2 regions of the Pantoea sp. R13S299 genome follow, and region 1 is predicted to be linked to the other one. Evidence: predicted binding sites of a transcription regulator. Region 1 holds the regulator's gene; the other holds the start of a gene.
What was found. Region 1 encodes Fur, which represses iron uptake genes when iron is present. Its sites were predicted from a motif close to ATAATAATGAGAACNACTATCAA; they were not measured.
Positions count from the first base shown of each region.

Region 2: the regulator Fur is predicted to act here: its motif matches at 1,720-1,742, upstream of ACN1CO_RS18185 (TonB-dependent receptor domain-containing protein).

Region 1 is NZ_JBLYEF010000001.1:283,241-287,748, forward strand. It holds gene nagE (N-acetylglucosamine-specific PTS transporter subunit IIBC) at 1-60, shown strand, start outside; gene glnS (glutamine--tRNA ligase) at 213-1,880, shown strand; gene ACN1CO_RS01450 (hypothetical protein) at 2,115-2,510, shown strand; gene fur (ferric iron uptake transcriptional regulator) at 2,577-3,020, opposite strand; gene fldA (flavodoxin FldA) at 3,367-3,897, opposite strand; gene ybfE (LexA regulated protein) at 4,030-4,305, opposite strand; gene ybfF (esterase) at 4,474-4,508, opposite strand, start outside.
Region 2 is NZ_JBLYEF010000004.1:243,502-248,009, reverse strand. It holds gene ACN1CO_RS18185 (TonB-dependent receptor domain-containing protein) at 1-1,591, opposite strand, end outside; gene ACN1CO_RS18180 (SelT/SelW/SelH family protein) at 1,831-2,127, shown strand; gene ACN1CO_RS18175 (PadR family transcriptional regulator) at 2,128-2,667, opposite strand; gene ACN1CO_RS18170 (siderophore-interacting protein) at 2,740-3,522, opposite strand; gene ACN1CO_RS18165 (hypothetical protein) at 3,848-4,042, opposite strand; gene ACN1CO_RS18160 (helix-turn-helix domain-containing protein) at 4,261-4,508, opposite strand, start outside.

The DNA.
Region 1 (4,508 bases):
TTACTGGCTCGCGGCCAGGTGGTAGCAGGTGAAACCCCGCTGTATGAAGTGAAAGGCTAATCCCCGCAACAGAACCCCACAGGCAGGAAGCGATTCCTGCCTTTTTTGTTTTAAAGGCTTAACAAACGGTTGTTTCCCTCAGACGCTTTGTGGATCATACTCCGTTACTTCGTGGTACAAATCACCCGTTATTCGTATTGAGGATTTTTGAGATGAGTGAGGCTGAAGCCCGCCCAACTAACTTTATTCGTCAGATCATTGACGAAGATTTGGCGAGCGGTAAGCACAACAGCGTGCATACCCGTTTCCCGCCAGAGCCCAATGGCTATCTGCATATTGGTCATGCGAAATCGATCTGTCTGAATTTTGGCATCGCCCAGGATTATCAGGGGCAATGCAACCTGCGTTTCGACGATACCAATCCGGTTAAAGAGGATCTGGAATTCGTTGAATCCATCAAGCGTGACGTCCAGTGGCTGGGTTTTGAGTGGAGCGGTGAGGTCTGTTACTCATCAAACTATTTTGATCAGCTTTATCATTATGCCATCGAGCTGATTTCTAAAGGTCTGGCCTATGTTGATGAGCTGAGTCCGGATCAGATTCGCGAATATCGCGGCACCCTGAAAGAGCCGGGTAAAAACAGCCCTTATCGCGATCGCAGCGTTGAAGAGAACCTGGCGCTGTTTGAGAAGATGCGTAACGGTGAGTTCGCCGAAGGCACTGCCTGTCTGCGTGCTAAAATCGACATGGCCTCTAATTTCATCGTGATGCGCGATCCGGTGCTTTACCGCATCAAGTTCGCGGAACACCACCAGACGGGCAACAAGTGGTGCATCTATCCGATGTATGACTTCACCCACTGCATCTCCGATGCGCTGGAAGGCATTACGCACTCACTGTGTACGCTGGAGTTCCAGGACAACCGACGTCTCTATGACTGGGTGCTGGATAACATCACCATTCCGGTTCATCCGCGGCAGTATGAGTTCTCGCGCCTGAATCTGGAGTATGCGGTGATGTCGAAACGCAAACTCACTCAGCTGGTGACCGAGAAGCACGTAGAAGGCTGGGATGATCCGCGTATGCTGACCGTTTCAGGTCTGCGCCGTCGTGGTTACACCGCAGCGTCTATCCGTGAGTTCTGCCGTCGTATCGGCGTGACCAAGCAGGACAACATTGTGGAGATGGCCTCGCTGGAGTCCTGTATCCGTGATGACCTGAATGAGAATGCGCCACGCGCCATGGCAGTGCTGGATCCGCTTAAAGTGGTCATCGAAAACCTGCCGGCCGGTCACAGCGAAATCATCACCATGCCAAATCATCCGGGCAAGCCTGAGATGGGCACGCGTGAAGTGCCGTTCAGCCGTGAGATCTGGATCGATCGTGCAGATTTCCGTGAAGAGGCGAACAAGCAATATAAGCGTCTGGTGCTGGGCAAAGAAGTTCGCCTGCGCAACGCCTATGTGATCCGTGCTGAGCGTATCGCTAAAGATGAAGCGGGCAACATTACCTGCATCTATTGCACCAGCGATGTTGATACGCTGAGCAAAGATCCGGCCGATGGTCGCAAGGTGAAAGGGGTGATTCATTGGGTGTCTGCCGATCATGCGCAGCCTGCTGAATTCCGTCTGTATGACCGTCTGTTCAGCGTGCCAAATCCAGGCGCGGCAGAGGACTTCCTGGCGGTGATCAACCCTGAGTCTCTGGCAATCAAACAGGGCTTTGTCGAACCGGGCCTGCGCGATGTAGAATCGACCACCCCGTTCCAGTTCGAACGTGAAGGTTATTTCTGCGCCGACAGCGTTTACTCTAAGCCGTCACAGCTGGTGTTTAACCGCACCGTCGGTCTTCGTGATACCTGGACGAAAACCGGCGAATAATTTTTTTCCGCTGACCTCATAAAATGACAAAAGGGCGATTTATCGCCCTTTTTTATTGCCCCGATTTTTGCCATTGCCGATGTTTATTCTGCACTAACTGCAACCTGTTAAATCCCGCATTGTGAGAGTAATCTGAGTTTAAAAAAATTAATCAATTTCCGGATGTGAATTATTCGCTTTCAGGTAGGCTATGCGCTCTCAGAGGTTGTACAGCGGGTTACAGAAGGAAAAAAAATGACCGTTCTCGCTCAGGAAGCCAGAAACAGTGTTGTCGTTTTACATCAGCTCATTGAACGTATTTTTAATCAGCCTGCCGGATCTGACGACAGTTTCGAGCTGCTGATGTCCTATTTTCATCCTGACTTCCGCATGGTGACCCCGAAGGGCAAAGAGTACAATCTGAACGAAGTTGAAGATCTTTTCCGACAGTTGCAGGGACAACGCGAAGGGATGCGCATTGCCACCTGCGAACATGTGATCCTCTCTCATCATGATAAAGAGATCACCGTGCAGTATCGCGAAATGCAGATGATAAATGGCAACAACCATAGCCGCATCTCGCTGGCGATACTGGATTGCAGTAGCTCCATTCCGCGCTGGCGTTATCTGCAGGAGACGCTGGTTGCCTGACGCGTAACAGCAGAAAACAGACAAAAAAAACCGGTGAATTCACCGGTTTTTTCATTTCAGGGCACGTTACTGGTCGTGCAGGGTTTCATTTTCCCGGCAATCGCCCAGTGTGCAGTGTCCATAGAGATAGAGGCTGTGGTTGGTCAGCTTGATGCCATGACGGGTCGCGATTTCACGCTGACGCGTTTCGATCGACTCATCGCTGAACTCGATAACCTTGCCGCAATCCAGGCAGATCAGGTGATCGTGGTGATGCTGCTGCGTCAGTTCGAAGACAGATTTGCCGCCTTCAAAGTTGTGGCGTGTGACAATGCCGGCATCATCAAACTGGTTCAGAACACGGTAAACGGTCGCCAGGCCAATCTCTTCGCCGATATCAATCAGGCGTTTGTACAAATCTTCCGCACTGACGTGATGGCACTCAGGTTCCTGAAGCACTTCCAGAATTTTCAGTCTGGGCAGTGTCACTTTCAGGCCAGCCTTTTTTAATGCGGTGTTGTTGTCAGTCATGCGGATTTTGTCCTGTTACTAATATTCACTTTGTGGCTTGTCGCCTTGAATGTCGATCTACACTCATTCTCATTTGCGTCTCATTATAGAACTGAAGCGATGAAATGAAAACCAGAGGGCGTGCCTGAATCATCATGGGCTATTGGGGAGAGGTCACCGGGCCGGGGAGGATTCTGGCAGATGTCTGTTTGTACATCGCTTAGTCTTGCCGCTGAGAAAATAAGCGGAAGATCGATGCGGGTATTCTACAGATTAAACGGAGAAAGTTAAAAAAATGTGGCTATTATTTCTATAGGAATTTCCATTGCCTCAATGTGAGCTGGCGCTCACATTGAGTCGGACAGGATCAGGCTTCGATGATCTCTTTCAGCTGCAGCTCATCAAAGATCTGCTTAACCCACTGTTCTACACGCTGGTTAGTCAGTTCTGGCTGACGATCTTCGTCAATGGCCAGGCCCAGGAAGTGAGTATCATCGGCCAGCCCTTTTGAGGCTTCGAAGTGGTAACCTTCCGTTGGCCAGTGACCGACAATCACGGCACCGTGCGGCTCAATGATGTCACGGATCGTGCCCATCGCATCACAGAAATACTCTGCGTAATCTTCCTGATCGCCACAGCCAAACAGCGCAACCAGCTTGCCGTTAAAATCGATCTCTTCCAGCGTCGGGAAAAAGTCATCCCAGTCGCACTGCGCTTCACCGTAGTACCAGGTCGGAATGCCCAGCAGCAGGATATCGAACGCTTCCAGATCTTCTTTTGTGCTTTTCGCGATGTCATGCACTTCTGCAACGTCAGTACCCAGCTGTTTCTGGATCATTTTTGCAATGTTTTCGGTATTGCCGGTATCGCTGCCAAAGAAGATGCCTACGAGTGCCATGAGTAAAATAACCTCTTAAATCCTGATGATGAGATGTGTGCCGCAGCACAATTCAGCGAATGATAGCAGACGAGGGAAAACCGGTGAACGGTTAAAGCCCCGACATTTGCTCCTGCGTGCGGTTTGCCCGCATCAATCCAGTTTGAGCTGCGCCAGCAGCATCTGTTCAATCAGTTCGCTGCGGCTGAGATTACGCTGTTCTGCCAGCGTGTTGAGTGCATCGACGGCTTCACTGTTCATTTTCAGTTCGACACGACGAAGCCCGCGTCCTTTGTCACGTTTAAGCTGATTGCGCTTGTTGATGCGCAGCTGTTCATCACGCGAAAGCGGACTGGTTTTGGGTCGACCAGGGCGGCGCTCATCAGCAAAGAGATCGAGCGTCGTGCGGTCAGTCTGTTCTTTTGCCATGGCTTAGTAAAACTGAATGAGGGCGGGCGCCAGACTCTCACCGCGCAGATTATAAATTATTGGCTATTGCCGCAGCAAAACTGACCTGCGGCAAAATTTTAGCGCGCCATCATACTTCACGCGTACTCCCGACGCCAATCCTAAACCTTTGCTGCCATCTGATTGCTTTTAAAGCGCAAAAAAGCGACGAACACTGCGCAAAA
Region 2 (4,508 bases), on a different contig from region 1:
CATAGCTGGATCCAAGGTTCCAGGAGCCATAGAGCTGAGAGTCGTTGGGGAACTGCGCGCCACGGGTATATTGCAGATACGTCATCAGCTTCGGCGTCAGATCGTACTGGAAGGCGATCGACGGCAATATCTGAGTGTCGCTGTTTGGCGAACCGTAGAGCGCAGAGACTTCGCTGGCGTCGAGCACACTACTGTTGGTGGTCAGCGTCGCCACATCACGCGGTCGGGTATTCTGGTACGCCACGCGCACGCCCGGCACGATAGCCGCACGGTGCCCGTCAGCATCAAAGCTGATGGTGTCCTGCAGATAACCGCCCACGGTATAGCTGCGGCTGTTAGCCTGCGGCTGCATGATCTCAGCAAAAGCACTGGCGGGCGGTGCCTGGCGGAAAGGTCGTTCAGTATCGACCAGACGCGCATTCAGCCCGGCGCTCAGTTCATGTCGCCCGATGCTTTTAAGCGCGCGAGTGTCAAAACCGTAGCTGTCGCTATTGTAGTCGGAGTAGACGGTTTGCCAGGCGGTGGCGCTTGACGGCATAAAGGTGTTGTCATGTGCCTGGGTTTGCTGCCAGTAAACGCGGGTCGTCAGACTGTCGATCAGGTCATTATACGGCGTGTACTCATCCGCAAGGCTAATGCCCCAGCGCCGGGTATCGCTCTGCTGCTGTGCCGTTCCCCAGACGGTATTGCCTGATGTGCTCCAGCTGTCGTAATGGCTGTGGTTGGTTTTGTGATAGTAATCGACCGTCGCGCTGAACTTGTGAACATCATTGGGCTGCCAGATGCCGGAGGTCATAAAGGCGTCGGAGTGCCAGTTGGCCGGATAAGCATCAAGCGTGTCACTGTTATTGCGGGCCTGCTGTCCGTCACGACGACTGTAAACAAAGATCCCCCGTAGCGTATCGTCACCTGCTGCCGCAGTCATGCCGTTGTGCCAGCTGCGGCTGGATGAGTCGTAGTCGCTTTGATAACCGAAATAAGTGGTTTTACCGGGATGCAGATAGTCGTCCGGGGATTTGTTACGGAACGAGACATTGCCGCCAAGCGACGTGTTGGACTGATCCACTGCTGTGGCGCCCTTTTCTATCTCAATGCGGCCAAACATATAAGGATCGATGTAATCGCGGCCAATCCCAAAGCTGTCGAGACCGGCGCGTCCCACATAGCTGCGGCCGGTGGCCTGTGGCAATGGAATGCCATCCACATCCAGACCCACGCGGTTGCTCTCCAGACCACGAATGTTGTAGCCGGTATAACCCGCCCGATCAAAGCCGCTTTTACCCGCCGAGGAACCACCACTGGTGCCGGTAGCGCTGATCAACGGTTCATAGCGCATGATCGATCCGAAGTCGGTGGCGCCACGTTGCTGCAGATCGCTGGCAGAGAGCGTAGTCTTGCTGCCTGCCGTTTTTTTGATTTCCGGCGACATCACAGTCATTACCGGCTCGGCACTGCTGTCCTGGCGGTCGGAAAGTTTCTGCGGGACAGATTCACTGCGCGCGGCATACGTGCAGGGGGTTGTGATGAATGTGGCGAACAACGCCAGTTGAGACAGACGCGTTTGCGTCAATCTCCGAAAACGTGGTGACATAGGCGCGAATTACCTGATTAATTGTTAGTATTCGCTCACTTGCTTGCTGCTATATAAAAACGGCCCTGCATAAAAGCCGTAAAAAGTCAGAACATCTTGCGGGTGTAATCATTATTGCCGGGAATCTAATGCAAGTGATAATCATTATCAATCTTATTTACATTAACCTTACAGACCACAGCGCACACTTTTTTAACCTGAATGCACTGGCATTTATCAACACGTAAAGGAATAGAGTTATGGCGCAAAAACCTGTGGTTGTTATTCACTACTGTATGCAATGCAACTGGCTGATGCGATCAGCGTGGATGGCACAGGAACTTCTGCATACTTTCGCTGAGGATCTGGCGGAGGTGACGCTGAAACCAGGCACCGGCGGTATCTTTGAGATTACGCTGGATGAGCATCTGCTGTGGGAACGTAAGCGCGATGGTGGCTTCCCGGATGCGACCACGCTGAAACAGCGCGTGCGCGACATCTGTTTCCCGGATCGTACCCTGGGCCACATCGACAAAAACAAAGCTGAAATCAGCTGATTAACTGTCGGTGATTTTTTCAGCCGCGTCGTGCAGCGCCTTAATCAGCGTCTGCAGCGCGGCTTCTGAGATATCTTCCTGCGCCAGCCGCCGGTTCAGCGCGACCTTCAGTCCATGAATCGCCTGTTCAACAGCAGGAATGTTGCGGTTATTGACCAGAATCGCCAGCGTAGAGAGCCGAGTTATCAGGCTGGTCACCGTTTCCAGGTTTTCTGCCAGTTGCGCCTCTCCCGTTGCGGTCAGACGGTAGGCTTTACGCGCTGCCTGCGCATCCACCACCTCAATCGCCTCCATCTCTTCCAGCAGCGTCAGATTGGGGTAGATGATCCCCGGACTGGGTGAATACTCTCCCTTCGACAGCTCCTCAACCGACTTGATTAGCTCATAGCCGTGCGCCGCATTCTGCGCCAGGAAATGGAGCATCAGCAGGCGGATCTCACTCGCTTCCAGCATCTTTTCACGACGTTTTCGTCGTCCGCCGCAGCCGCCTGCGCGCGCGCTCTGATCGTCAGATGATGTGGAAGTCGGATGCTGTTTCATAGCCTGCCCTGCGGAAAAAAAGTCGGATTGATGGTAGTCCGCCGTCTGGTAAAACTCAATTGCCAAAGGCGCTTACTTCTGATGCCAGTAGGCTACCGCGCGAACAAAATCACTGCTGAGGCCGCGCTGCACCTGGAAGTAGTCAGACAGCGCTTTGACAAACTCACCTTCGCCGGTCAGCCAGATAAAGTAATCTTCCGCCGGAAGTGCGAGCTGATCCAGCCGGGCAATCAGCTGGCTGAGTTGCGCTTTCTGCATCTGACCACTGCCCAGCCAGTTTGTCGTTACGCCAGTCGTATCCGATAAATAGTCGCAGCCCGTCGCTTCATCGGTAAAGGCATAGAGATGCAGCGACTGCGCCCTTGCGTCACGCTGACGGCGTGCAAAGGCTGGCAACCCGGTTTCATCACAGACATAAAGCTGGAACGCATAATCGGTCGGCACCACCAGCGAACCGCGTGGCCCACCGATAATCAGTTTATCGCCTGCCTGCGCCTGCGTTGCCCAGTCACTCGCTACGCCCTGCTGATGAATATAGAAATCGAGGGTCAGTGAAGAGACACCATCGAACGCCAGCGGCGTGTAGTCACGTGCCTGCGGACGCAGACCTTCAGGCCAGACAATTCCCGCGTCGGTTATCTGCGGCAGAGCCAGTGTTTCACCTTCCGAAGAAGGGAAAAATACCTTGATGTGGTCATCAAAGCCTGGCGATGTGAAGCCCGCCAGATCGCTGCCGCTGAAACTGATGCGCCAGAATTTACCGGCAACGTTGGTTTTACTGACGACCTGGATATGGCGGAAACGCAGTTCATTACGGACGCGCTGGGGTAAGCGCTGATTAGCTGATGCAGTCAAAATATCTCTCCTCAATCGGGATCGATGCCCGTGATTCAGGGGCATGCTCACTGTCATAAAACTGTAATGGAATAACAATCATTCTCATCTCAAGCCGGGAGATTAGCTATGATATATCTTGAGCACAAGAACGAAAAATGCGATCAGGCGGCTTAAGATATATTTTATAGAGTTACAGATGTGGGTATGGCAGGCGTGAGGCGGCCCTGAAAATGTTCAGAGAGAGGTATTAGCGGGTTGTTGAGGCAGGCAGATCAGGTTAAGGCTGGCCGGCTCCTGACGAGCCGGTCATAGTGCGCCGCCGGGTCTGGCAGCGCATCAGCACTTACAGCGTGTCGTTGAATCCGGAGAGGGAAGCGTTACTGCTGGTGTGTTCCGGCAGCTCACCGTCACCCAGAATTTCATGCTGAGAAGTCTGAGAGTGCGGATGAAGTCCGGCGGGCGGTGAGAAAGGCTCAGCCTGCTGCGCCATTGCCATAACAGGCAATGCCAGAATCAGTGAAATCATTAAGCGTCGCATAGTTGTCTTCGTTTGTCGTTTTGGCCGGAAAAGGCCTGAAATGCAGATGAATGTTCCAGCCCCATCACAGATGCACGATGATTCAGGTATGACGGGGTTTCGGTGGAGGATTTTACGCCAGAATGGCGAGTTAGTTTATAGAATCGTGCGGTTTGTCACAGTTTACCGCACGAATTATGCATTGTGAGGGCACGTAGCTGCGCGCCCTGCCCTGCTGGCTACGCCTGCATCACCGGAATAGAAAAAACGCCGCTCAGCCAGTCGGACTTACACTGTGCAAAGTCGAGACGCAGCAGATCTTTGCCCGGACGACGGGAGACCCCCAGCGCGGGCAGATGCTGGTAATAGATATCTTCGATAAAGCGCGTCAGCTGCTCTGGCTTGCCGCTCCAGCGAATCGACGCATAGAGGCCCGGCACTTCACTCCAGTTGTCGGTGTGGTCACCCAGCAGGCCGGCATATTGCG